DNA from 2 places in the Tindallia californiensis genome. Region 2 is predicted to be linked to the other one. Evidence: riboswitches for the same ligand, from Rfam matches in the RefSeq annotation. Region 2 holds a riboswitch; the other holds the start of a gene.
The links. A riboswitch is a leader RNA that binds a small molecule or an ion and turns the genes downstream of it on or off. The one in region 2 is predicted to bind lysine.

Region 1: another riboswitch for lysine. It lies ahead of BLV55_RS00690 (aspartate-semialdehyde dehydrogenase); the one in region 2 lies ahead of BLV55_RS06665 (aspartate aminotransferase family protein).

What each region holds. Positions count from the first base shown of each region.
Region 1 covers NZ_FNPV01000001.1:135,224-147,481, forward strand. Annotated here, with positions in the region: gene dapD (2,3,4,5-tetrahydropyridine-2,6-dicarboxylate N-acetyltransferase) at 1-567, opposite strand, end outside; gene dapB (4-hydroxy-tetrahydrodipicolinate reductase) at 607-1,335, opposite strand; gene dapA (4-hydroxy-tetrahydrodipicolinate synthase) at 1,366-2,238, opposite strand; gene BLV55_RS00690 (aspartate-semialdehyde dehydrogenase) at 2,291-3,289, opposite strand; lysine riboswitch at 3,410-3,592, opposite strand; gene BLV55_RS00695 (carbon-nitrogen hydrolase family protein) at 3,674-4,513, opposite strand; gene BLV55_RS00700 (lysophospholipid acyltransferase family protein) at 4,634-5,371, shown strand; gene BLV55_RS00705 (PilZ domain-containing protein) at 5,368-5,742, opposite strand; gene BLV55_RS00710 (aspartate aminotransferase family protein) at 5,855-7,048, opposite strand; gene argB (acetylglutamate kinase) at 7,089-7,949, opposite strand; gene argJ (bifunctional glutamate N-acetyltransferase/amino-acid acetyltransferase ArgJ) at 7,963-9,204, opposite strand; gene argC (N-acetyl-gamma-glutamyl-phosphate reductase) at 9,228-10,265, opposite strand; gene BLV55_RS00730 (transglycosylase SLT domain-containing protein) at 10,468-11,238, opposite strand; gene BLV55_RS00735 (WG repeat-containing protein) at 11,231-12,004, opposite strand; gene BLV55_RS00740 (STAS domain-containing protein) at 12,209-12,258, opposite strand, start outside.
Region 2 covers NZ_FNPV01000004.1:146,931-159,188, reverse strand. Annotated here, with positions in the region: gene BLV55_RS06680 (M20 metallopeptidase family protein) at 1-1,124, opposite strand, end outside; gene BLV55_RS06675 (SurA N-terminal domain-containing protein) at 1,405-2,157, opposite strand; gene BLV55_RS06670 (bifunctional diguanylate cyclase/phosphodiesterase) at 2,283-4,610, opposite strand; gene BLV55_RS06665 (aspartate aminotransferase family protein) at 4,773-6,029, opposite strand; lysine riboswitch at 6,144-6,326, opposite strand; gene BLV55_RS06660 (exodeoxyribonuclease III) at 6,461-7,210, opposite strand; gene BLV55_RS06655 (phosphoribosylaminoimidazolesuccinocarboxamide synthase) at 7,377-8,057, shown strand; gene panF (sodium/pantothenate symporter) at 8,088-9,584, opposite strand; gene BLV55_RS06645 (YhdT family protein) at 9,589-9,933, opposite strand; gene BLV55_RS06640 (ketopantoate reductase family protein) at 9,951-10,868, opposite strand; gene panB (3-methyl-2-oxobutanoate hydroxymethyltransferase) at 10,938-11,771, opposite strand; gene BLV55_RS06630 (hydrolase) at 11,950-12,258, opposite strand, start outside.

The DNA.
Region 1 (12,258 bases), on a different contig from region 2:
TACTGAATTTTCACCTATTCTCACACCTTCTAAAACGACAGCATTAGCTCCAATCATAACACCATCTTCTATCACAACAGGAGTTGCCGATGCTGGCTCAATCACACCTGCAATAACAGCACCAGCTCCTACATGGCAGTTTTTCCCAACCATTCCTCTTCCACCTATAACCGCATTCATATCAATCATTGTTCCTTCACCAATGATGGCTCCAATATTGATAACAGCACCCATCATAACAATGACATTCGGTTGTATCTCCACTTTTTCACGTATAATAGATCCTGGTTCAATCCTAGCCGGAATGCCTTTGTAATCCATCAACGGAACCCCCGACATATTACGATCCCACTCCACAACGTGATCTTCAATGAACTCGCCATGTTCATTTATAAAAGCTTCTGTTTCTTTCCAATCTCCAAACAATGTTCCATTTTGTGAATTCACAAAATATTTTCCATTATATTTTTCCCAATCAACAGACTGTAGATTACCTTTAATGTAAACCTTTACAGGCGTTTTCTTTTCACTTTTTTGGATATATTCAATTATTTGTTTTGCTTCCATCGTATTCCCTCCATCTTATTTTAAGTATTCCCTTGACTTTTAAGCATCTTTCATGCCTAAGACATCTTTCATGTTATACAGACCCGCTTCTGATTGCAAAGAAAATTTTGCTGCTTCAAGTGCTCCTTTTGCAAATACTGAAGGGTTATATGCTTCATGAACAAGTGTAATGCTTTCTAATTCGTGAATAAAGCTGGCTTCATGGCGTCCAATAATATTTCCTCCTCGAATACTATGAATACCAATCTCTCCTGCACTGCGAGGACATTGCCCTTCTCTCCCATGAACATGCTGCCTTTTTTCACCTAATCCTTTTTCTATACATTCCACTATCGTATTAGCGCTTCCTGAAGGTGCATCTTTCTTTCTATTATGATGTGACTCTACCACTTCAATATCAACAGAATCTTTTAATACGGATGCTACTTTTTCAACCATAGAAAACAGGAGGTTCATTCCTAAAGACATATTCGTTGCATATACCAAAGGTATCTCTTTAGAAGCTTTTTCTATGGCCGATAGCTGCTGATCATTATAACCCGTCGTCCCTATCACCAAGGGACAGTTTCGATTTTTCACATAGTCCAGTACTTTATCCAACGCATTTGGATGAGAAAAATCTATGACGACATTCGGCGTTAGTAAGTAGCTCTCATAATCATCATGCGAACCAATCCCTTGTACTTGATGCCAAAAAGGATCTTCTTTGGCCATTTCAATAATCATTTTCCCCATCTTCCCTGTTTTTCCCCATACTAGTAAATTCAAAAAAACACACCCTTCCTTAAAACATCCGTTCTATATAATATTCAAGGTTTTCATCTCTTTTTCCAGTTCATTCATTTTATCATCTTCCATGGAAGTCAGCGGGAGTCTTAGTTCATTATTGATTTTATTCATTAATGCCATGGCTGCTTTTACAGGTATTGGGTTAACTTCTGCAAACAAATGGTTAAAGAGTTTCTTATACTTTACCTGAAGCTCTATGGCCTTCTTAATGTTTCCTTCTGAAAAAGAGCGACACATTTCTTCAGTTTCTTTTGGTATTACATTCGCCATCACTGAAATAACTCCGTGACCTCCAATAGAATATATTGGCAATATATTATCATCATTTCCAGAAAAAATCAGAAAATCCTCCGAAACCAAACGTTTTATTTCTAAAACTTGCGATATATTCCCACTGGCTTCTTTAATACCGATGATATTTTTTACTTGCGAAAGCTTTTCCACCGTCTCCGGTTCCATGTTGACACCTGTACGCCCAGGTACATTATATAAGACTAAAGGTATGCCGATACTTTTAGCAATAGTTTCAAAGTGGGTTATAAGACCTTTTTGAGTAGCTTTGTTATAGTAAGGAGTTACCACCAATACCCCATCTGCTCCTAAAGCTTCTGCTTTCTTTGAACTGTCAATAGCCACTGATGTATTATTACTTCCTGTGCCTACAAGGACTGGTATTCTACGATTCACATGGTCCACTGCCGTTGTTATTATTTGTTTTTTTTCTTCATCAGTTAATGTCGATGCTTCTCCAGTAGTTCCCAAAACAACCAAACATTGGCAATCATTTTTTATCTGAAAGTCTATTAATTTTTTATAGCTCTCCAAGTCAATTTCCCCTTCTTTGAAGGGTGTTATAAGAGCTACCCCTGTACCTTTAAACATAACTATCGCCTCCTTATTAAATCTTCTTTGTTACAGTATTCCACAAGCCTACCTAATGCTTCATCTCTTCCATCTTTTCGATAATTTGAACAGCGTTGGTAGCAGCCCCCTTACGCAAATTATCAGCAACGATCCACATAGAAAGCGTGCAGGGATCAAATAAATCTTTTCTAATACGTCCCACAAAAGTCGAATCACTCCCTTGAATTTCAAGGGGTGTCGGATACTTTAGATGGGCCGGATCATCTAATAAAGTTATTCCCGCTTCGCTACTGAGTAACTCTCTAACTTCTAACAACCGTGGAGTGCTGTTAAATGTCACCGTTACCGATTCACTATGCCCATTAAAAACAGGCACTCGAACAGCTGTTGCGTTAACCTGTATGGTTTCGTCATTGAATATCTTTTGGGTTTCATTGACCATTTTAAGTTCTTCTTTGGTAAATCCATTTTCATAGAATACGTCGATATGAGGGAGGCAATTTGCCGCAATTGGTTTTGGATAAACAGATGGCGGATAGTTCGGGTCATCGTTTTGTTTTTCCAACTCAAGAATTGCCTTATTACCACTCCCAGATACCGCCTGATAAGTAGATACAACAATTCGCTTCATTTGATAAACACGATGTAACGGCGCCAGAGCCATTACCATTTGGATGGTAGAACAATTAGGATTAGCAATGATACCTTTGTAGTCACGCAATATATGGCCATTTACTTCAGGTACGACCAGCGGTATTTCTTCATGCATGCGCCAATAAGAAGAGTTATCTATTACGATATTTCCGGCTTCTTTTGCAATCGGTGCATATTCTTTCGATATATCTCCGCCGGCTGAAAACAAAAGATAATCATACTTTTCTCGCATCTTTTCTTCTGTCAATAATTCAACGGTAATCGTTTGGTCTCTCCATTCCAACTGTTCTCCAGCCGTCCTCGATGACGCAAAGCAGCGCACCTTATCAAGGTTAATATTTCTTTCATTAAGTACTTCTAATATTTTTCTTCCTACAGCCCCTGTAGCTCCTACTATTCCAATGTTAAGTCCTATTTCACACGCCTCCCTTTTTTATCTACCCCATTTATGAAAAAACTCCCGGAACCAAACCCGGGAGAAATCATACCATTAAAAAGATAGCACACCTATAATGACCTTATAGGCATGAATTCGTCTTCCAATAGCACTCCATGGGCATCCATGACAGTAGCAACGCTATTCGCAATTGCTCCCAGTTTCATGAACGAAAGCATGTTCAGAAACTTCGGCGCCCAGACCTTTTGAAAATCGGCATTGAGTGCTTACCTCTTATCATCCGAATTTCTACTTTTTCTTAGCGCATCCTCTATCGATCTATCATTCAATTATATAAATACCATTTATAATATTATCATACCTTTAAAAGCACTGTCAAGATTACCTAAGACTCTCCGATAGTCATTTTTTAGTCTTGAATGTTTCAAGATTATAGATATCTGTTCTTCGAAGCTTCAATAATGGCAATTGATTACGGATTGAATCAACACGATCTGGTAGTATCTCCGTTGTCACTATTGATTCTTTTTCATCAGTTGATGCTAACACAGTCCCCCAAGGATCGCAAATCGTCGAGTGGCCATAAGCATGGTATTCTGCTTCTTCATTTCTAGCCGGAGAAGCTGCCACAAAATAGACCTGATTATCAACGGCACGCATTTTTATTGTTTCATGCCAATGCGCAGGTCCTGTAGTTGTATTAAATGCTGCCGGCACAATGATTATACGTGCTTGTTGTAAGGCCATTAGCCTAATTAATTCTGGAAATCTCATATCAAAACAAATGGCTATTCCAACTTTGCCATATGCTGTATCAAAAACCGTCACTTTATTACCAGCGGATAGAAGATCCGATTCCATAAAGCGAACGCCATTTTTAATATCGACATCAAATAAATGAATTTTCCTGTGTTTTCCAATACACTTTCCAATGGTATTATATGTATAGGACGTATTATATATTTTACCATCAGCTTTTTCAGCAATAGACCCACCTATTAACGTAATTTTAAGCTCTTTCGCTAAGGATGAAAGCATTCTAGTTGTAATGCCTCCTTCCTCTTCTGCTGTTTTCTCCATGCATTCGATACTATATGGTGAGTTAAAAATTTCCGGCAATACCACTATTTGGGAGTTAACATCAGAAACAGCTTTTCTAATCATGAATTCTGCTTTTTGCAAGTTCTCTTTCTTATTATTTTTCACCATCATTTGACATATCGAAAGCCTAAAAGGTTCCATATGAAAACACCCCTTAAAATCATAAAATTGTTTTTATTTTTATCTCTACCTTATAACTATATAGCATTTATGATAAAATGTAATCCGTTATTATATTTATTTCCAGAAAGGAAGGATTCTATGCTAAGAACCGCTTATTGGTTGTTTGATTTCCTTTTATATCTAGTGTACATTATCTTTTGTGCCCGTCGAGCAAAATCTATGGAAAAAAACGGTGATAATCTCAAAAAAAGAGATTTCACTCAAAAAATTGGACAGAGATGGTCTCATCGTATTATTAATAAATCAGGTAGCAAGGTAACCATTGAAGGTGCAGAAAATATTCCTGAAAGTGGACCTGTTTTAATTGTTAGTAATCATCAAAGTTATTTTGATATTCCCTTATTAGTAAGTACGATTCCTTTACCCATGGGATTTGTTGCAAAAAAAGAGTTGCAAAAGATTCCTGTCATATCAAAATGGATGGATTTGATTGAATGTAGTTTTATTGATCGCAAGGATTTACGCCAATCAATTAAAGCCATTCAAAAGGCTCAACACACCCTGAAGGATGGGCATTCAATGGTTATTTTTCCAGAAGGAACCCGAAGCAAAGGAAAGGAAATGTCTTCCTTCAAACCTGGTAGTTTAAAATTGGCACAGAAAGCAGGGGTTCCCATTTTACCAGTAGCCATACAAGGCACCTGCGATATGTTTGAAACAACTAATCGAATCCAGCCAGCAGATGTAAAGATCAAGATATTACCTTTATTCGACCTTGAATACGTGGAAAGCACTACTACCAACCAACTTCTAACTGATGTTTTTCAATTAATTAACAAAGAGTTAGGAGGAAGCTCTTTGTTATCCATTGATTAATCTTCATGGTACATGGTGTCAACAAATTCATCCATAATTCGATCATGATCACCAGCATTATAGGATATGATGTTTTTTAGATGTGTAAAGGAATCTAAATCGATATGTTCTAATCTAATTCCAATTCCATTTTCTTCCATTCGAACAATAGATCCTTCTGCCTGTATTTCTATATTAGAAGCATGGTCCATCAATTCAATCAATACTTCAACTTTTTCTCCTAACAAGGATGCCTCCAAAGGTTTTTCCACTTTCAGGAATAAACCTTTTAAGCTTAAGTCGTGTACTTGGCCTATAAGATTTATATTCCTGCTTTTCACCTTTCCTTTAATATGAAATTCAATACGAGTAACTTTTCTTTTTTCTTCCACTTTAACCGCTCCTCGCTTTCCATCATTGGTTTTCAAATTCTTTAGTTATTATACCCATCAAAATCAGTGAATATCGGTTATAAAAAGGAAACCCCCTCAAAAGAGGGGGAAATCAGTTTACTTCTTGGAAAACCTGATCTAAAGTATTCACAAATAGATCAATCTCTTCTTTTTTTATCACCATTGGAGGAAGAAACCGCAACACCTTTCCTGAAGTACAATTAATAATCAGTTTTTTGTCAAAAGCTTTTCTGACAATTTCATCTCCCGGAAAATTAAGTTCCAACCCTACCATAAGCCCTTTTCCTTTTACTTGTTTTACAAAATCATATTTTTCTTTCAACATCTGTAATTTTTGGATCAAATATGCTCCGTCTTCTTTTACCTTCTCAGGTATATTTTGATTTATTATCTCTTTCATTGTTGCTGCTCCCGCTGCACAAGCTAATGGATTTCCACCAAAGGTGGTTCCATGATCTCCAGGATTCCATGCATCTGCAACCTTTTCTGTTGCAACAATTGCTCCAATAGGAAAACCGCCAGCCATTGTTTTTGCCAATGACATAATATCAGGTATAATACCATATTGCTCATAAGCAAACATAGCACCCGTTCTTCCTAATCCACACTGAATTTCGTCTACAATAATTAAAAGGCCCTGTTTCTTGGCAAGGTCGTTCACCTTATTAACAAACGCCTCCGAAACTTGGGTCAGTCCGCCTTCTCCTTGGAGAGGCTCAAACATAATCGCACAGGTTTTCTCCGACACAGCATTTTCTAACGACTCTACATCGTTAAAAGGTACTTGCTTGAACCCCTCTGGTAACGGTTTGTATCCTTCACGATAGCTTTCCTTAGCTGTCGCACTCAGGGTACCCAGCGTTCTTCCATGAAAAGACTCACTTACGGTAACAATTTCATACCTTGGGGTATCAAACATCTTATAACCATATTTTCTTGCTAATTTAAGGGCCGCCTCATTAGCTTCCGCACCGCTATTACAGAAAAAAACTTTATCCCCAAAGGAGTTGTCTACTAATAACTTCGCAAGTTCATATTGTGGCTCATTCCAATAATAATTTGTTACATGCATTAATTTTTTTGCCTGATTCATTATCGCCTCTACTAAAAAGTCAGGTGAATGCCCCATCCCCGAAGCAGCTAATCCGCCTACCATATCCAAATATTTATTTCCTTCAGAGTCAATCAGCATACAATCTTTGCCTTCAACAAACACTACTGGTACTCGTTTATAAGTATTCATGATAATACCTTCACTTGCTCTAATAAACTCATTCTTTAGCATATTTATACTTCCTCCTAATAGTCATTCGCTATTCCTATCGTTATTGGTATATTATTGTTCCTTCATGAAGGTCAGAAAAAATTTCTGATAACAACGAGTGGCTTTTTCTACCATCGATTATATATACCCTTTCAACACCATTTTTGACAGACTCTGCACAACCTTTAACCTTCGGAATCATTCCTCCCGTTATGATTCCTTCCTCAATGTAGTCATCAATTTCATTAACATTCATTCGAGGTATGACTTTCATCTCATCTCCCTGAGATTTCATCACTCCTTCTATATTCGTTAACATAATTTGAACAGGCGCCTTTAATTCAATCGCTATTTTCCCAGCCGCTTCATCTGCATTAATATTATACCGGTTTCCATCTTCATCACAACCAATCGATGAAATCACTGGAATAAAATCTTCACTTAGCAACTTATTTATTAACTCCGAGTTGATTGTTTTAATTTCACCTACGTATCCTAGTTCAGGGTTTTTTTGTCCCGCTACAATAAGCCCTCCGTCCTGTCCACTTAATCCTATCGATTTGATTCCATAAGAACTAATCCTCGCTACCAAATCTTTTGCAATTTTTCCTGAAAGTACCATTTCAGAAACAATCATCGTTTCTTTATCTGTCACACGAAGCCCTTCTACAAATGTTGATTTTTTTCCTATCAATTCTAACATACTTGTTATTTCAGGGCCCCCACCATGTATAATAACTGGATACATCCCCATATATTTCATTAAGACGATGTCCTCTATCACTTGTTTCTTTAACTCATCATTGACCATGGCATTCCCGCCATATTTGATGAGGATTACTTTTTTATGATATCTTCTTAAAAAAGGTATCATTTCCACCAGCATTTCTGGATTAACTTTTTTTTGATCCGTCCTGCTCATCCATACTCCTCCTCTAACTTCTATAGGAGCCATTGATTTTTATATAATCATAAGTAAGATCACAGCCCCAGGCGGTAGCAGACGAACTTCCATTGTTAGCTTCAACAATAATGCGAACAGATTGATTTTTTAGGATTGTTGTTACCAATTCCTCGTCATACTCTAACGGAAGCCCATTTTCCAACACTTTCACATTTTTCTCCTGTCCATCACTCAGATTAAGCTTGACTCCTTCCATATCAAAGGGTACTCCCGAGTACCCAAGACTACAAATCATTCTTCCCCAGTTTCCATCTTCTCCAAAAATAGCCGTTTTTACAAGATTTGAACCCGCTATGGTTTTCGCTGCTTTTCTAGCATCACTAACGGTTATAAAACCATGTGCTTCTACCTCTATAAATTTTGATGCTCCTTCGCCATCCTTAGCAATAGATTTCGCAAGATATTCACATACATATTGGAGCGCTTGAACAAACATATCTTTTTGGGGATGATTCTCATTCATTTCCCGATTGCCACTTTCACCGTTAGCCATTGCAATAACCGAATCATTAGTGCTCGTATCTCCATCTACTGTAACCATATTGAAAGTACCCTCAGTTATTTCCCTTAAAATTGCTTGAAAGTAACTTGGACTAATCACAATATCCGTCGTGATGAAACCAAGCATCGTTGCCATATTAGGATGAATCATCCCTGATCCCTTCGCTATTCCCGCGATAGTCGCTATCTTCCCATCCAATTCTATTTCAACAGCAATTTCCTTATTGATCGTATCCGTTGTCATAATTCCTTGAGCTGCCGCTTTCCCGCCTTTTTTACTTAGCTGTTTTGCCGCTTCCGGAATACCTTCTATAATATTATCCATCGGCAATGGTACTCCAATGACACCGGTGGATGCAATGGCTACCTCTGTCGAATCGATATCCAAAAACGCAGCAGTTGTTTTTTGTATGGTTTCAGCGTCTTCCATCCCACGTTTTCCTGTACACGCATTGGCATTCCCACTATTTATTATAATAGCTTTTAATGATTGTCGTTTTAAGATTTCTTTGCTAATGATGACCGGAGCTGCCATTGCGTTGTTCTGTGTGAAAACACCAGCTGCCACAGCCTTTTTCTTACAGTATATTAAAGCTAAATCCAATTGCTCATTTTCTTTGACTCCTGTGCAAATACCACTCGCCAAAAAACCTTTTGGACTTGTAATAGAACCATTATCTACTATTTTAAACGATGTATTGCTGTTCTTCATCCTTCCACTCCTTTTCTACTACATTAAGGCCATATAGGCGCTGTATCCAAACCAGTTCTTTCATCTAATCCAAACATCACATTCATGTTTTGAACAGCCTGACTTGAAGAACCTTTTAGTAAATTATCAATCGCCGAAACCACCACCAATTTACCACTTCTTGAATCAATGACAAATCCTATGTCACAGAAGTTCGACCCTTTAACAGCTTTCGTTTCCGGAAGATATCCTTCTTTTAATATTCGTATAAAAGGCGCTTTCTCATAATACGCTTCATAGCATGTTTCAACATCTTTTCTCGTTATCCCTTCAGCCGATATAACAATGGTTGATAAAATACCACGATCTATAGGAATTAAGTGCGGCGTAAATAAAATATTTACGGAAGATCCCGCCGCCAGCGACAGCTCTTGCTCGATCTCCGGTGTATGTCTGTGCTTACCTATGTTATACGCTTTGATATTTTCATTAACCTGTGAAAATATATTTACTTCCGATGAACTTCGTCCTGCTCCCGAAACACCCGTTTTTGAATCAATAATAATCTCTTTGTTATGGAGCCGTTTTTCTTTTAATAAGGGTAAAAGTGGCAATAAAATGCTGGTAGGAAAGCATCCTGGATTCGCTACTAAAGCAGCATTTGCGATGCTATCAGCATACCATTCAGGTAAACCGTAAACAGCCTTTTTAAGAGTTCTATCATCCAAGTGTTTTGTTTCATACCAATGTTCATATATTGTTGCTTCCCGAAGCCGAAAGTCTGCAGAAAAATCAATCACTCTAAAGCCTCTTTTGATTAATGGCAACACTTTACTTTGACTAACTCGATGGGGAAGAGCAGAAAATATGATATCCGTATCTTCAGGCACGTCGTCAACATTAATGGATCGACAAATATCCTCCACTTTGCTGCGAAGATTTGGATAAATAGCATCAAATCTGACGCCTTCATAACTTCTTGAATCAAGGAAAATCGTTTCTATTTCAGGATGTAATTCTAATAACCGCACCAGTTCAGCACCTGTATAACCTGTTGCACCCATGATCCCTGCTTTTATCATTGTTTACCTCCTCGCAAAATAATCATTTGCATCACATAATCGCTTGTTTTTGGGCACTTCATGCAAATATTTCATCCATTATACACGAAACTGACTTATTATGCAAATCACATCCAAGTCAAAATCTATTAAAAAAGATAAAGTCATTACTATAACACAAAAAATTTCACAACTTCATTTTATAACAGAAAGATTGATTGTATTAAAATTCATCATTTTGTATATTTTTACTTTCGTACTTCCCCATCCACTCTGCCTTCTTTTCTAAGACCCTTTTTGAGTAAGTAGTTTTGTAACTTTTATGCCACTCATACACTCGTGATAACCCTGTAGGTCCCATGTTATATTCACTCAACACCTTGTGCCAGTCAACATCGCCATAGTCTTTTTGAGATCTTTCGACATTGTGTTTTAGGTACATTAACCCTAATGGTAGGTTATACCAATTTTCAAATATTTTTTCCGGATCATACGTAAAAAACCATTGATCATGATATAATTCAAAAAGATGTTTTTCAGTGATCGGTGTTATTTGCATAAACCCTCTATCTTGATGCTGACCTACAAGCTCTTTCTCAAAGGTACCTCCAGTTTCCACATGAATTAAGCCTATCACTATCCATATTGGAATCTCTTTATCAAAGCTATTTCTCATTAATATCCAAACATCTTCATTACTCATCCCTGTTTCACTCACTAAAAAATCAAGTAAATATTGTTCCTCCGCTGATAATAAATGTTCACGATGAAATCCTTTGTGATAAATATTATCCAAATAGTCATCATGACGTCTTTCCAACGGATTAGAAACTCTATAATGAACCATTATTGCTTCTTTTCTTAAAGTAGCTATGCCATCCACTTCTTTTTTATACTCACTCCATATCCAGCCTGGTACTAAGATAAAAAACACCATCAGTATCGCTACGGCTAACAAAGTCCATATTATTAATGTTTTTTTACTTTTATTCATTCCATTCAGGATTCCAAATCCAGTCTCCTTCTAAGTTTATATATCCGTTTCCTCCATCCGTTTCTACTTGAGCGATACCTTCAAAGAAGTTCCAAGCTCTCTTGAACTGTGGTTCCACGATCATAACACCATTTTCATCAATATATCCCCACCGATTATTAAGCTTTACAGATGCCCTTCCTTCAGAAAAACTCCTAGCATCTTCGTACTCAGCTTTGATAGTAAATTGATCTTCGATATCTATATATCCCCATTTCCCATCCATCCGTACAGCTGCTATCCCATTATGATAAGGTAACGCATGTTCATAAACAGGAGAAATAATCCAGTGACCTTCTTTATCTATAAAACCTACCCGTTCTTTATATCGAGCAAAAGCGACGCCTTCACTAAAGATATCAACTTCATCAAAAATTGCCTCTATCACCACATTACCTTCGATATCGACATATCCCCAATAGTCTCCTATTTTAACAGGTAGACGCTGTTTATTTTCTAACACATTTGCCTCTTCTTTATTTTTTGATCCCGGATTTTGTAAAGAACTTCTTTCTTGTGTCGCATCAGACTGGCTACCGATAGCCTCATCCATATTAGTTATTTCAACCTCATCCCGTCCAAATAAAAGAAATAAGACGCTTCCCGTTATTAATAAGCTAAGTATGACTACTGCCCCAATCAAAAGAAATGCCTGTTTTTTCGTCAATTCCCTCGACATTGCAACTTTTGTCTCTTTTGTCTCTTCAGATGTTTTTTCTTCTTCCATGTTGCCACCTCTTTTCTGTGATTTTATCATGCAGCTTTTTCTTTTTTTACTACTCCTTACTGTTCATTTTTTACTTGTTAGCCTTTTCCATATTCTTTTTATCGGCTTATAGACTATATATATCCATTACCGGTGAATTTAATAAATTCTTCCATAAATAAAAAATCTCAGTTGATTCTGTTACACAATCAACTGAGATTAATCTTATTTATTTACTTGAAAAAGCTCTGTTAGATTAACGATTTCAAATAAGT
Region 2 (12,258 bases):
AATACTTCTTCATCTAACTTGAATTCCGGATGATGATGCGGCATATCGGTTTTCTTTTCTTTATTCCCAATTCCCAGAAAATAAAAAGCACTCGGAACCATATTAGCAAAGGAAGCAAAGTCTTCCCCCAACATCACGGTTAAATCCGTTTCCTGAAGACTTTCTTCTCCAAAAGCTTCTGTTGCACTTTGTTTAATAAGATTTGTCATTTCCAGGTCATTCGTCAGCAATTCATTTCCACACTTAAATGTCAACTCATAGTCTGCTCCATACATCCTGCACACATGAGCAACAATTTCTTCAAAACGCTGACGGATACGAGCATCTTCATTATGCAGGCATCGGACAGATCCTGCTAATTCAGCTTGCTGAGAAATAATAATAGGATTTGTTCCCGCATGAAATTGACCAAAATTAATAAGTGTTGGTTTCAAAACATCTTGTTCACGGGTCTGCAGAGATTGTAATGCATTCATAATCTCTTTTCCACAAAAAATAGGATCCACCGCTAAATGAGGCGCCCCTCCATGCCCCCCTCTTCCTTTAATGGTTAACCAAAAATAGTAGCTGGAAGCCATTAATGATCCGGCAGTAATGCCTACTTTCCCACTAGACAAGGGACTCCATAAATGAATTCCTAAAGCGGCATCCACTTTGGGATTTTCCATCACACCTTCCTCAATAATGATTGCTGCTCCGGCATCTTCTTCATTAGGCTGAAAAATAAATTTAATAGTGCCTTTTATTTCTTCACGGTATTTTGCCAGTATTTTTGCGGCTACCATTAGCATTGCCGTATGCCCGTCATGGCCACAAGCATGCATTTTACCTTTATAGACAGATTTAAATGATACCTTCGCTTTTTCGTCCATTGGAAGCGCATCCATATCTGCTCGAAGCATTAACACAGGTCCGTCTTTTTTCCCTCTCAAAATACCAATAACACCTGTTTCCGCTACTCTTTCAACCTCTATTCCCTGCTCTCGCAAATAGTCTGATACAATTCCTGCCGTTCTGTATTCTTCAAAACCTAATTCAGGATGTTGATGAAAATCTCTGCGTAAGCGTATCAATTCATCTGTTAACTGTTCAATTTCTATTTTCAATGTATCTTTTATTGACATTCTTTCACCTCTTTCCCTCAGTTCTTTACCTATTGCATTCGCTTCACAATTCTTTCCGAAAGAAAGTTAGCTATAGAAACCATCTCTTGTAGGATTTCTAGAATTAAGGCTTACTATTTATCATACGCTGATCTCCTGATTCATGTCAAGCAAAATTCAAACTTGCCTGACAACTCACCTTTCCTCTTACAAAAATCATCTGCTTGCTGCAACGATTTCTTCTTAACATAGTGAAAGGGTTTTTCTACATGTAAAAACGCCCTCTTGGTAGGGCGTTTTCTTAAATTAATATTTCTATTTCGCTGTTTTCCATCAACTCTTCCACCAACAACATGTGGTATTCTTGCTGTTTTTGCATGATAATTTGTTGACGTAGATCTTCTTCCATTTCTTCATAAGATGGTAATTTCATCATTTCCATTTCTTCATCTGAAAGCTCTGTTCCTTCTTGCTGAATCATAGCCATTTGTTGTTCGTGCTGCATTTCATAGAAGTTATAATATTCTTGTATCTCTTCTTCATCTATCTCTATCTCCGGACTTTCGCTTTCTAAGAGTGTTTCAATAGTTAGCTCTGCTTTTAGCGTATTTCGGAGCTCTTCTTCTGTAAACAGGTTATCTTCCAACGCCTGCTCGTATGCTTCCTCTGTCTCGAACTGATCCCTTATCATTTTCATTTCTTCATCAATTTCTTCTTCAGAAGCTTTCAGCTGACGACTTCCGGCTTCCTGCAGCAACACTTCTTGTTGAAGCAAATAGTCCATTACCTGATCTTCAATTTGTGCTTTAACCATTTCTCCTTCTTCGCCTTCAAAACTCATCCCTTGTTGTTCATTGGCTGAAATCAACCGATCAACCTGTCTTTGGAAAACTAATTCGTAAATATTTTCTCCATTAACGATTGCCACTACTTCTCCAAGGTCTTCCTGAGTTTCTTCACTTTCTTCATCGATTCCCTCAGAATTTACACAAGCTGTAATAATCAACAGTAATACCAGCGTTAGCAACAATAGAATTTTTTTCTTCTGCTTCACAACATTACCCCTTTCAACGATCCTTTATTCACACATAAATCATCTTAACATAGAATAGGTAAAGATTCAATGAAGCTAATAAGCCTGTCTATGATAAGATAGCAGGGTTTAACCCATGCTACTCTTTAATCTTTTAAGCTTCCGTCCACACTCTCAGCCTCCAGCGGTTTTGATAAGTAATATCCCTGTAAGAAGTCGCATTTTTTACTCAGTAAGTACTCCATCTGTTCTCTTGTCTCAACACCTTCAGCTACTGCTTTCATCTCCATAGAGTGTGCCATATTAATGATTGTATTGACAATTGTTTCCGCTCCTTGATCTTCTACCATTTTGTTAATAAAAGATTTATCAATTTTCAGCGTATCAATTGGATAGCGGGTAAAATAAGCTAAAGACGAATAGCCTGTCCCAAAATCATCGATGGACATTTTTACTCCCATTTCCTTAAGTTCTTTCATTTTTTCTAATTTTTCTTCCATTCCTGTCATTGCAATTCTTTCTGTAATCTCCAGCTCAAGGCAATGTCCCGGAAGTCCGGTTTTTTTCAGCGTTTCTCTTATGGTTTTTGTAAAGGTGCGTTGTTCGAACTGCAGTGCTGATACATTGACACATATCACTAAATCAGGTTTTTGTAGCGTTTTACGCCATTGTTGATTCTGTCGGCACGCTTCTTCTAGTACCCATTTCCCTATTTCCAGAATTTGCCCATTTTGCTCTGCAATCTGAATCATTTGTTGAACACCCAGATTTATATGAGCCGGATGATTCCACCTTAACAAGGCCTCATAAGCTTCAATTGTCCCTCTTTCTCCATTAACAATAGGCTGATACATCAACCGAAATTCCTTTCGCTCAATGGCATGATGTAAATGATTTTCAATCGTTTGCTCTTCCATGATCTGTACTTCTAAATCTCTGTTGTAAAATTGAAATCCATTCCCACCCTGTTGCTTAATACTAAGTTTTGCTAAAGTAGCACGATTAAAGATTTCTTCTACAGTTGATATGCCCTGTTCACAAAAAGCTGCACCGATGCTGGTTTTTAACACAAATTCATGTTCCTGCAAATGCAAAATAGTACTGCAGTGTTTCCAAAACAGACGAACCCGTTTTTCTATATCCTTAACACCGCTGGCACCGATCAGTAATATAAATTCGTCCCCAAAGTGACGCGCTACCATTTCTTCCCTATCAGTCATGCTTTCTAATCGGCGGGCAAGATGCATCAAAACCCGATTTCCTGATTCGTATCCACTGATGCTGTTAATTCGCTTAAATCCGTCAATAGAAATAATAGCAATGCAAGGAAGCTTATCTTCCCTTTTCATTCGCTCAATAATATGAGGCGCTTCCAGCATAAATCCATTATAGTTTGTCAAATTAGTAGTCGGGTCATAATACGTAAGGGCTCGTATTTTATTAATCATCTGGTTAAAGTTCTTACCGGCTTCTCCCAGTTCATTCGGTGTGGTTTCATCAGCTCTGATGTTCAAATTACCCGATGCCGCTTCTCTAAACACTTTTTGCAAGGCTAAAATTGGCCTTGATAAGCTATGTGCATAAAAAAACGCAAACACGATAATGAGAAAAGAACCAAATAATAGAATAGCTAAAACAGCATTGGCAATACTTTTCACTTCTCCATAGATTTCTATCGCTGGTACCGCTATACCAAAATACCAGTTTGGTGAATGAAGAATTTCATGAAAGAACATCAGCATTTCTTCACCATCATAACTTGTATACTCCACATACCCACTAGGCTGTTGAAACAAATTGGTTGCTGTCAAATCTTTATACTCATCTAAAGACTGACCTACAGCCGCTTCGTATCGGGCATCCGGGGAAAAGGAAACGATCTTTCCTTCTTCACTGATGATCCATGCCTGCGTATCTCTTCCTAGACGAACGTCTTCTACAATGCGATTCATGAAACCTACCGGTACCACCATATTAACAATACCTATGTTCTGCTGCCTTTCATTTCTTATGGAGTGGGAAATAATAATAACCAAGTCTTCTTCAATATAAGGACTCTTAAATGGTTGAGATATCCATTGCACTTCGCCTTTTTCTATGATATTCAAATACTGTTCTTGATCTCTGACGTCCACCCATTGATCCACACTACTCCAACCCGAAGCATCGGGCCATATAATGGTCATATTTCGCATTATTTCAGGCAACACCAAGTGAGGCAGATATCTTTTAACGATTGCTTGATCCATTTTTTTTATTTCTGGTGACTGCGAAATCATTTGTAACATTTTCATATAGCCACGAAGTTCATGAGACAGCTCGTTGGCTCTGGCTTCGGTTACATCCTGGTATTGCTCCGTAATAACTTCCGGTAAATCAGCAAGTTTGTTATTGATAAAAAGAAGCATTCCTGTAAAAAGGATGCCTGCACCTATCATTAGATATACCAGCATTTGAACTCGGATTGATTTCATATATGTCACCTTTTCCATGGATTCGCTTTTATAAAAGGGAATAATAACAACTTCATTTTACCACAGTGCTTACTTCAGCAAAAGATCCATTATAAAACCCCTAATACCATTTTTAGGCATAGGGGTCTTTTGTTTGGTCAGATCGACTATTTTTTATATCGACTATTTTTTATATGGATATACTTTATGCGTATGCTTAAGCGCCTCTTCCATAGCTCCCAAGGCATCTTTCAAATCTTGATCGGTATGTCGATGACAGATATATCCATGATGGTATGGTTGAATAAACAACCCTCGCCGGATGGTTTCTGTGTAAAAGAATTTTCTTCTTTCTTTGTACTGATCATCCACCTTATCAAAGGTAATATAAGGCATTGGTGGAATACCTGATGCTGTCGCCGGTACATCAGATTCCTGAACAATTTTTTCCATTTGTGCAAAAAAGTCTTCTCCACGTTTCCAAATGCTGTCGATTACGTTTTCTCTTTCCAAAATATCGATGCATTTCAAAGAAGCATGCATTTCTAAGCTGTTAGGGAAAAAGGTGGAACTAATGAACACTTCTTTTTCAACGACTTTCATAATCTCTTTTTTACCTACCAGTGCACTAATAGGGTATCCGTTCGCCATTGCCTTACCAAAGGTAGAAAGATCCGGAGTTACTCCGTAACGTTCCTGTGCTCCACCCATTGCTACTCGAAAGCCTGTACGGATTTCATCAAATATTAAAACAACCTCATATTTATCTGCCAGTTCTCTAACGCCTTCTAGGTACCCAGCCGGTGGTTCTTGCACTGGTGCTGAAAGCGGATGACCTACTGGTGTCAACATAATACAAGCTGTATCATCTCCATGTTTTTTAAGCGCTTCTTCCAACGCATCCAAATCTCCATAAGGAAACTCAACGGTCATGTTCTGAATTTCTTCCGGTACTCCACCAGGAACTTCCACGCACCAATCATGCCATCCATGGTATCCGCAACGAAGTACTTTCGTTTTACCGTTAAAACCACGTGCTACTCTTACAGCCATCGTTGTTACGTCAGAGCCTGTTTTCGCAAGAATGACCATCTCCGCGGACGGAATTAATTTAACCAGTCTTTCTGCCAAGGTGTTTTGAACTTCCTGAACTAAGGAAAAACAGAAACCTTTTTCCATTTGTTCAATGACTACCTGATTGATTTCCGGTTCTCTATACCCCAAAATAATCGGTCCATATCCACAAAGCATGTCAATATAATCGTTACCATCCACATCTACAATGTGGCCACCGTATCCCCGCTCAATAAAAATAGGATATTCGCCTTCTACAAAGTTGTAGGGACGACGAATCCCAAGAAGACCCCCCGGAGACATTTGCTTCGCTTCTTCAAATAATTTCATAGAACCTTCCAGATTAAGTTTTGGTACACTGTTCATGGAATAACCACCTTTCTTCTACACTGATTTTTAAGCCTGCTTGTTACCATGTTCACGTTGCGGCATCAACTAATTACGGGTATAAAAAAAGCTATTTACGTAATGATGCCTCATTACATAAATAGCTCTCCATGCATAAAAATCGCATGACAACAGCCTAGGACTGTCCTAAACTGTCAAGATCCCCTTTGCACACCAATAGGCCTCTTTCGGCAGCCAAAGCCTTCACCGGAATCATCAGATGTGTGCCTCTTTCACATACGCCGGTTACCCTATGACTGCTCCTCTATTTATGACTCATTTCAGTTTTTTGTGTCACTTCAAAATGCAACCACATATCCAATTATTATTATAGGGGAATCTTTCTGCTCTGTCAACTTTTGTTCTGTAAGAATCTATTATTTGTTCTGTACGAATACCTTAGATGTTACTTATATTTCCAGTAATACCGGACAATGATCGCTTCCCATAACCTCTGAGTGAATTTCCGCTTTTTTTATCTTTTGTTTCAGAGATTCTGAAACGAGAAAATAGTCGATTCTCCAGCCGGCATTTCTTTCTCTGGCCTGTCGCATATAGGACCACCAGGTGTATGCTCCCTCTAAGTCTGGGTATAGGTGTCGGAAGGTGTCAATAAAACCACTGCTTAAAAGCGTTGTCATTTTCTCTCTTTCTTCGTCCGTAAACCCAGCATTTCTTCGATTGGTTTTTGGATTTTTCAAGTCGATTTCCCGGTGTGCCACATTCAAATCTCCACAGAGAATGACTGGTTTTTTTGCTTCCAGCGATTTCAAGTATTCCCGAAAGACGTTTTCCCAATCCATTCTGAAGTCAAGTCTGGTTAGCTCCCGTTGAGAGTTCGGTGTATATACATTCACCAAATAGTAGTCGTTATACTCCAAGGTAATCACTCGACCTTCCCCGTCGTAAGCTTCCATATCCAAACCGTATTGAACCGTCAAAGGCTCTGTCTTTGTAAACACAGCCGTACCTGAATATCCTTTTTTTTCGGCCGAATTCCAAAATTGATGGTATCCTTCTAATTCCAGGCTTATCTGTTCTGGCTGTAACTTCGTTTCTTGGACACAGAAAACATCCGCCTTTTCTCTGTCAAAATAATCCATAAACCCTTTTTTAACACAAGCTCTTAACCCATTTACATTCCATGAAATTAGTTTCATGCTAAACCTCCCAGAAAGTTGTTATCATCTTTTTTCATCTTTCTGTAGCTTATCATGGCTCCTTATTTCTGACAAGGCACCGATGCTTTCGATTTCATTAATGGATATTGATATTTTTATGAGCTTATCGCATAATAGAAGAAATAGCATCGAAAGGAGATTTTTAATGGAACTGATGTATATTGGTAAAACCAAGAATGTCTATAAGCTTCCTGATGGAATGTTTTTATTGAAATTCAAAGATGATATGACAGGAAAAGATGGTGTTTTCGATCCCGGCTCTAACGAGATCGGTCTTACCGTTAAAGGTGCTGGCCAGTCCGGTCTTCGATTAACAGCATTTTTCTTTGAACATTTAAAGGCAAAGGGGATCCCTACTCATTATGTAGATGCAGATCCCGAAGCAGCTACGATGACTGTTAAACCTGCAAAACCCTTCGGAAAAGGTCTGGAAGTGATTTGCCGTTACCGAGCTGTTGGTAGTTTTCATCGTCGATATGGCGATTATATTGAGGAAGGAGCCGCTTTAGACGCTTTTGTTGAAGTGACATTAAAAGATGATCAAAGACAGGATCCACCCATTTCTGAAGATGCGCTGGATATGTTGGGAATTCTTTCAAAGGATGATTTTTCCACATTAAAAGCCTTAACGCAAGAAATCGCTTCTCTCGTTAAGGCTTTGTTGGCCACAAAGGACCTTGACTTATACGATATTAAATTCGAATTCGGAAAATCCGATGATAGGATTCTTTTAATTGACGAAATTTCCGGCGGAAACATGCGGGTTTTCAGAGAAGGAAAGCCTGTCGAACCTTTCGAATTAGAAAACATCATGTTATCTCTTTAATCTGTTTCCATTCTCACATTACTCACCTACTTAAATTCCCCAGAATGTATTGATCACTTCTTCATCAGGTGCTTTTGTTGATAGACTTACGGCTACAAAAGCAAGGAGTGACAGCAGTAGTGGCAATACAATCGTATGCAAACCAAAGGGTCTTACCCATAGATAATCGAATATAACATAAGAACCTGTCCCGACAATAATGGAAGCCAAAGCGCCTGGTGCATTGGCTTTTTTCCAGTAAAGCCCTAAGAGTACCGTCCAAATAAAGGTAGAGATCAGGCCAGCATTCGCATACAAATTTAGCCAAACCATCAATGGCGGTGGATTAAAGGCAACCATAAAGATAACCACTCCTATCAGCAACGTCGCTGCATAACTTACTTTTGCGGTCAGTCGGGAGTTATTCTTGGCTTTGGGGTTGATGTAATTTGAATAAAGATCATTCACCATGGCTCCAACAACAATCAACAATTGAGAATCAACGGTAGACATAACGGCTGCCAAAGGACCAGCCAGAATAACACCGGCTATCACCCCTGGAAACAAAGATGTGGTCAAAGTAGGAACCACCAGATCTCCTGCCTCTATGCCCGGAACAATCACACTGCCGAAAGCACCTACAAAATGCATCCCCAGCAGCAGTACCATAGATACTACCGTCCCATAAATAATCCCCTTTTTTAGGCTTTTGCTATCTTTATAACTCATTGCTCTGGTTGCAACCTGAGGAAGCCCTACAATCGCAAACCCTACCAAAATCCAAAAGGAAGTTACCCAGGCCATCGTCATAAATCCTTCTTCTGTTCCATAAGGTGTAATCAGGCCGGGATTTTTTTCATACATACTCTGAACAATGTTACCAACACCTCCACCAGCTATAATCGTCGCTATTAAAAGCGTAATGGTTCCAAGCGTCATAACAATCCCCTGCAGGCTATCCGTCAGAGCAACGGCTCGAAAACCACCGATGGTTGTGTATATCAGTACGGTGATTGCAAAAAACAAAAGCGCGTTCTGATAACTTATTCCTACGGATCCCTCGATTAATCGGGCTGCCCCAATCCATTGTGCGCTCATAGCGGCAATAAAGAAAAAAATAATCGACAAAGATGACAGGATCACAATGGATTTGCTTTGATACCTGGCCCTAAGAAAATCCGTCACCGTAACAGCATCAATCTTTCTTGCAATGATAGCAAATTTTTTACCTAAAACAGACAGCGTAAAATAACCTGTAGGCATTTGGCTCATCGCAAGAAAAATCCACCCCAATCCAAAAGTATATGCCGTTCCAGGTCCACCGATAAAACTGCCGGCGCTCAGGTATGTAGCTACCATGGTCATTGCTAAAACAAAACCACCCAGGTCACGACTTCCAGCTAGGTACTCCGTCAAAAATCCCCCAGTCTCTTCCGACATTCCTTTGCTGGCCTTTGAAACATGTCCAAGGCTGTAAAATCCAATCCCAAATACAACCACAAAATATCCTATTAACGCCAGCAATACACTATAGTTTACATTTTCCATCACTCTACCCTCCAGATTGTTCTAACTCCTTCTTCAACGCGGCGGCTTCTTCCTTACTGATAGCACCTAAAGGCATCTCTTTATAATACTTTGTCACCATAATGATCGATAAGGTTGTAAACAGCACCGCTCCCAGGATGCAACTCATAAAGAACCAGGCAGGAAAACCCATCATATACCGATATTCCTCCGGCGGACCAGAGCCTAATCCATAGCCCCAAAAAAACCACCAGATAAGGTTTAGAATTCCCAATGTTACTCCCATTAAAGCTTCTTTGTTGCACTGTTTATAACGTGGATCTTCTATAAACTTTTCCTTTCCTATCTTGCTTTCAGTTACGTTTTTCATGCAAGGCACTCCTTTTCTCACGACAGCTTTTCTTTGGCTTTTACCAACTGCTGTAAAAAATCATTATATGGTGTTGGAATTCCCAGTTCTTTCCCTTTTCTTGCAATAGCACCGTTAATATACTCAATTTCTGTTTTTTTACCTCGGTTTAGGTCCTGTAACATAGAGGATCTATTATTTCCCGTAGCTTTCGCCACGGCTTTCACATGGTGTAATGGGTCAGGATAAGATATCTGTATCTTTGCTTTTTCAGCTACGCTAATCGCTTCCATCACCAAGTTTTTCATTAAGATCTCTGTTTCTTCTCTCTCCAACAACTTCCCATTTGCAATGTTCAAGATTGCCGTCAAGCCGTTTATTCCTGCGTTAACCAGAAGTTTATCCCAGATCAGTCCGTCAATATTCTTTTCAATATCTGTATCTATTTTTGACTCATTAAAGAGTGTACGGATAGCCTCTTCTGTTTTTCCATTTTCTCCTTCAATACGACCAATTCTGGTCTTACCTCTCCCTGCATGAACCACTACTCCTTTTTCTTTTAGCATAGCACCATGAGCAGTGGTTCCACCAATAATCTTTTCTTTAGAGACAAACTCACTGATAACCTCTATGTTCCCAACACCGTTTTGCAAGGTCATGATACGAGTATCCTCTCCTATTAGATGCAAACTTTTTTCTAATGCATTTCTTGTATCATAGGCCTTGACGAAGATAATAATAAGATCCATTTTTTCTGTCTGCTGGTAAGCCTCTGAGAAAGCTTTTATGTGTACGTGATCGATATGCTCCCCATCCATGATGGTTAATCCATTTTTATCGATGGCTTCAATATGTTCCTGCCAGGTATCAATCAGCGTTACCTCCGCCTTCGCCTTTACGAGATAATAACCAAAAAGACATCCCATTGCACCGGATCCTATAATAGAAATTTTCAACGCTTTACCCCTCCTTTTCCTCTATCTTCTATTATCTATTGATAAGATTTGGTTTTACACTTGGCTCTTTTAATACAAATGCGTTAGTTCTTCTTCCTCTACTCCACTAAACTTATGCTGGGATGCTGGAAAACGACCTTCCTGAATTTCTTTTTTAAAGGTTTCTAGTCCATCTACCACTTGATCTCCTAATTGCCCATATTGCTTCACAAATTTTGGAACAAAACGTTGAAAAAGCCCAAACATATCATGGAACACAAGGACTTGTCCATCACAATAACGACCAGCGCCTATACCTATCGTTGGTATATCACTCTTTTTTGTAATCAACTTACCTACTTCTTCCGGTATTGCTTCTAGCACTAATCCCCAAGCTCCTGCTTCCTGCAACTTCAGTGCATCTTTCAAGAGAACTTCCGCTGCTTCTACGGATTTCCCCTGAACTTTGAAACCGCCCAGCTTGGATACGGTTTGAGGCGTAAGTCCAATATGGCCCATCACAGGAATTCCGGCATCAACAATGGCTTTCACCACCTCCGCCATTTCTGCGCCACCTTCTAGTTTAACAGCATCACAACCACCTTTCTTCATAAGTTGAACCGCATTCTTCACAGCTTTTTTCTTAGATATTTGATAAGATCCAAAGGGCATATCTCCAACAACAAGTGCATCAGGAGCGCCTTTAACCACTGGTTTAATATGATAAACCATTTCCTTCATTCCTATTGAAACGGTATTCTCTTCCCCAAGAATGGTCATTGCCAAAGAGTCACCTACTAGTACGACATCTATGCCAGCCCGATTCGCAAGAACGGAGGTCGGATAATCATAGGCGGTTACCATGCTTATTTTTTCTCCTTCCTCTTTCATTCTTCTTAGTTTTTGTGTTGTTATTTTTGACATACAATCACCCTTTTCTCTGTTTTCTTACTAATTCGAATCTATCTTAGCATGTATTCATTGTATTTTCTATCAATTATAGAAATCTGTTCACATTCTTCCGCGAAGCAAATGCTTCATAAAAAAAGCGGCGCAAAGGAGACCTCTTCGCACCGCTTTCATCCACTCATCCTCTACATCGTTATTTCACCAATTTAGAAATCTTTTTAAAGGTATCCGTTCCCGCATAACGGCACAATTCAAAAAGAATTGATTCACAGCTAACCGTCCTTGCTCCTTCTTGCGCCATTCTTTTCATTGCAATATCTTTGTCCATCGTTTTTCTGGAAGATAAACAATCTTCTACTACAATGGGTTGATAGCCTTTTTCTATTAAATCAATCACTGTTTGAAGCACGCATACATGAGCTTCAATACCAGCTACAATTACCTGTGTCCGTCCTGTTTTGTCTAGCGCCTTTTGAAATTCATCATCATCACAACAGCTAAA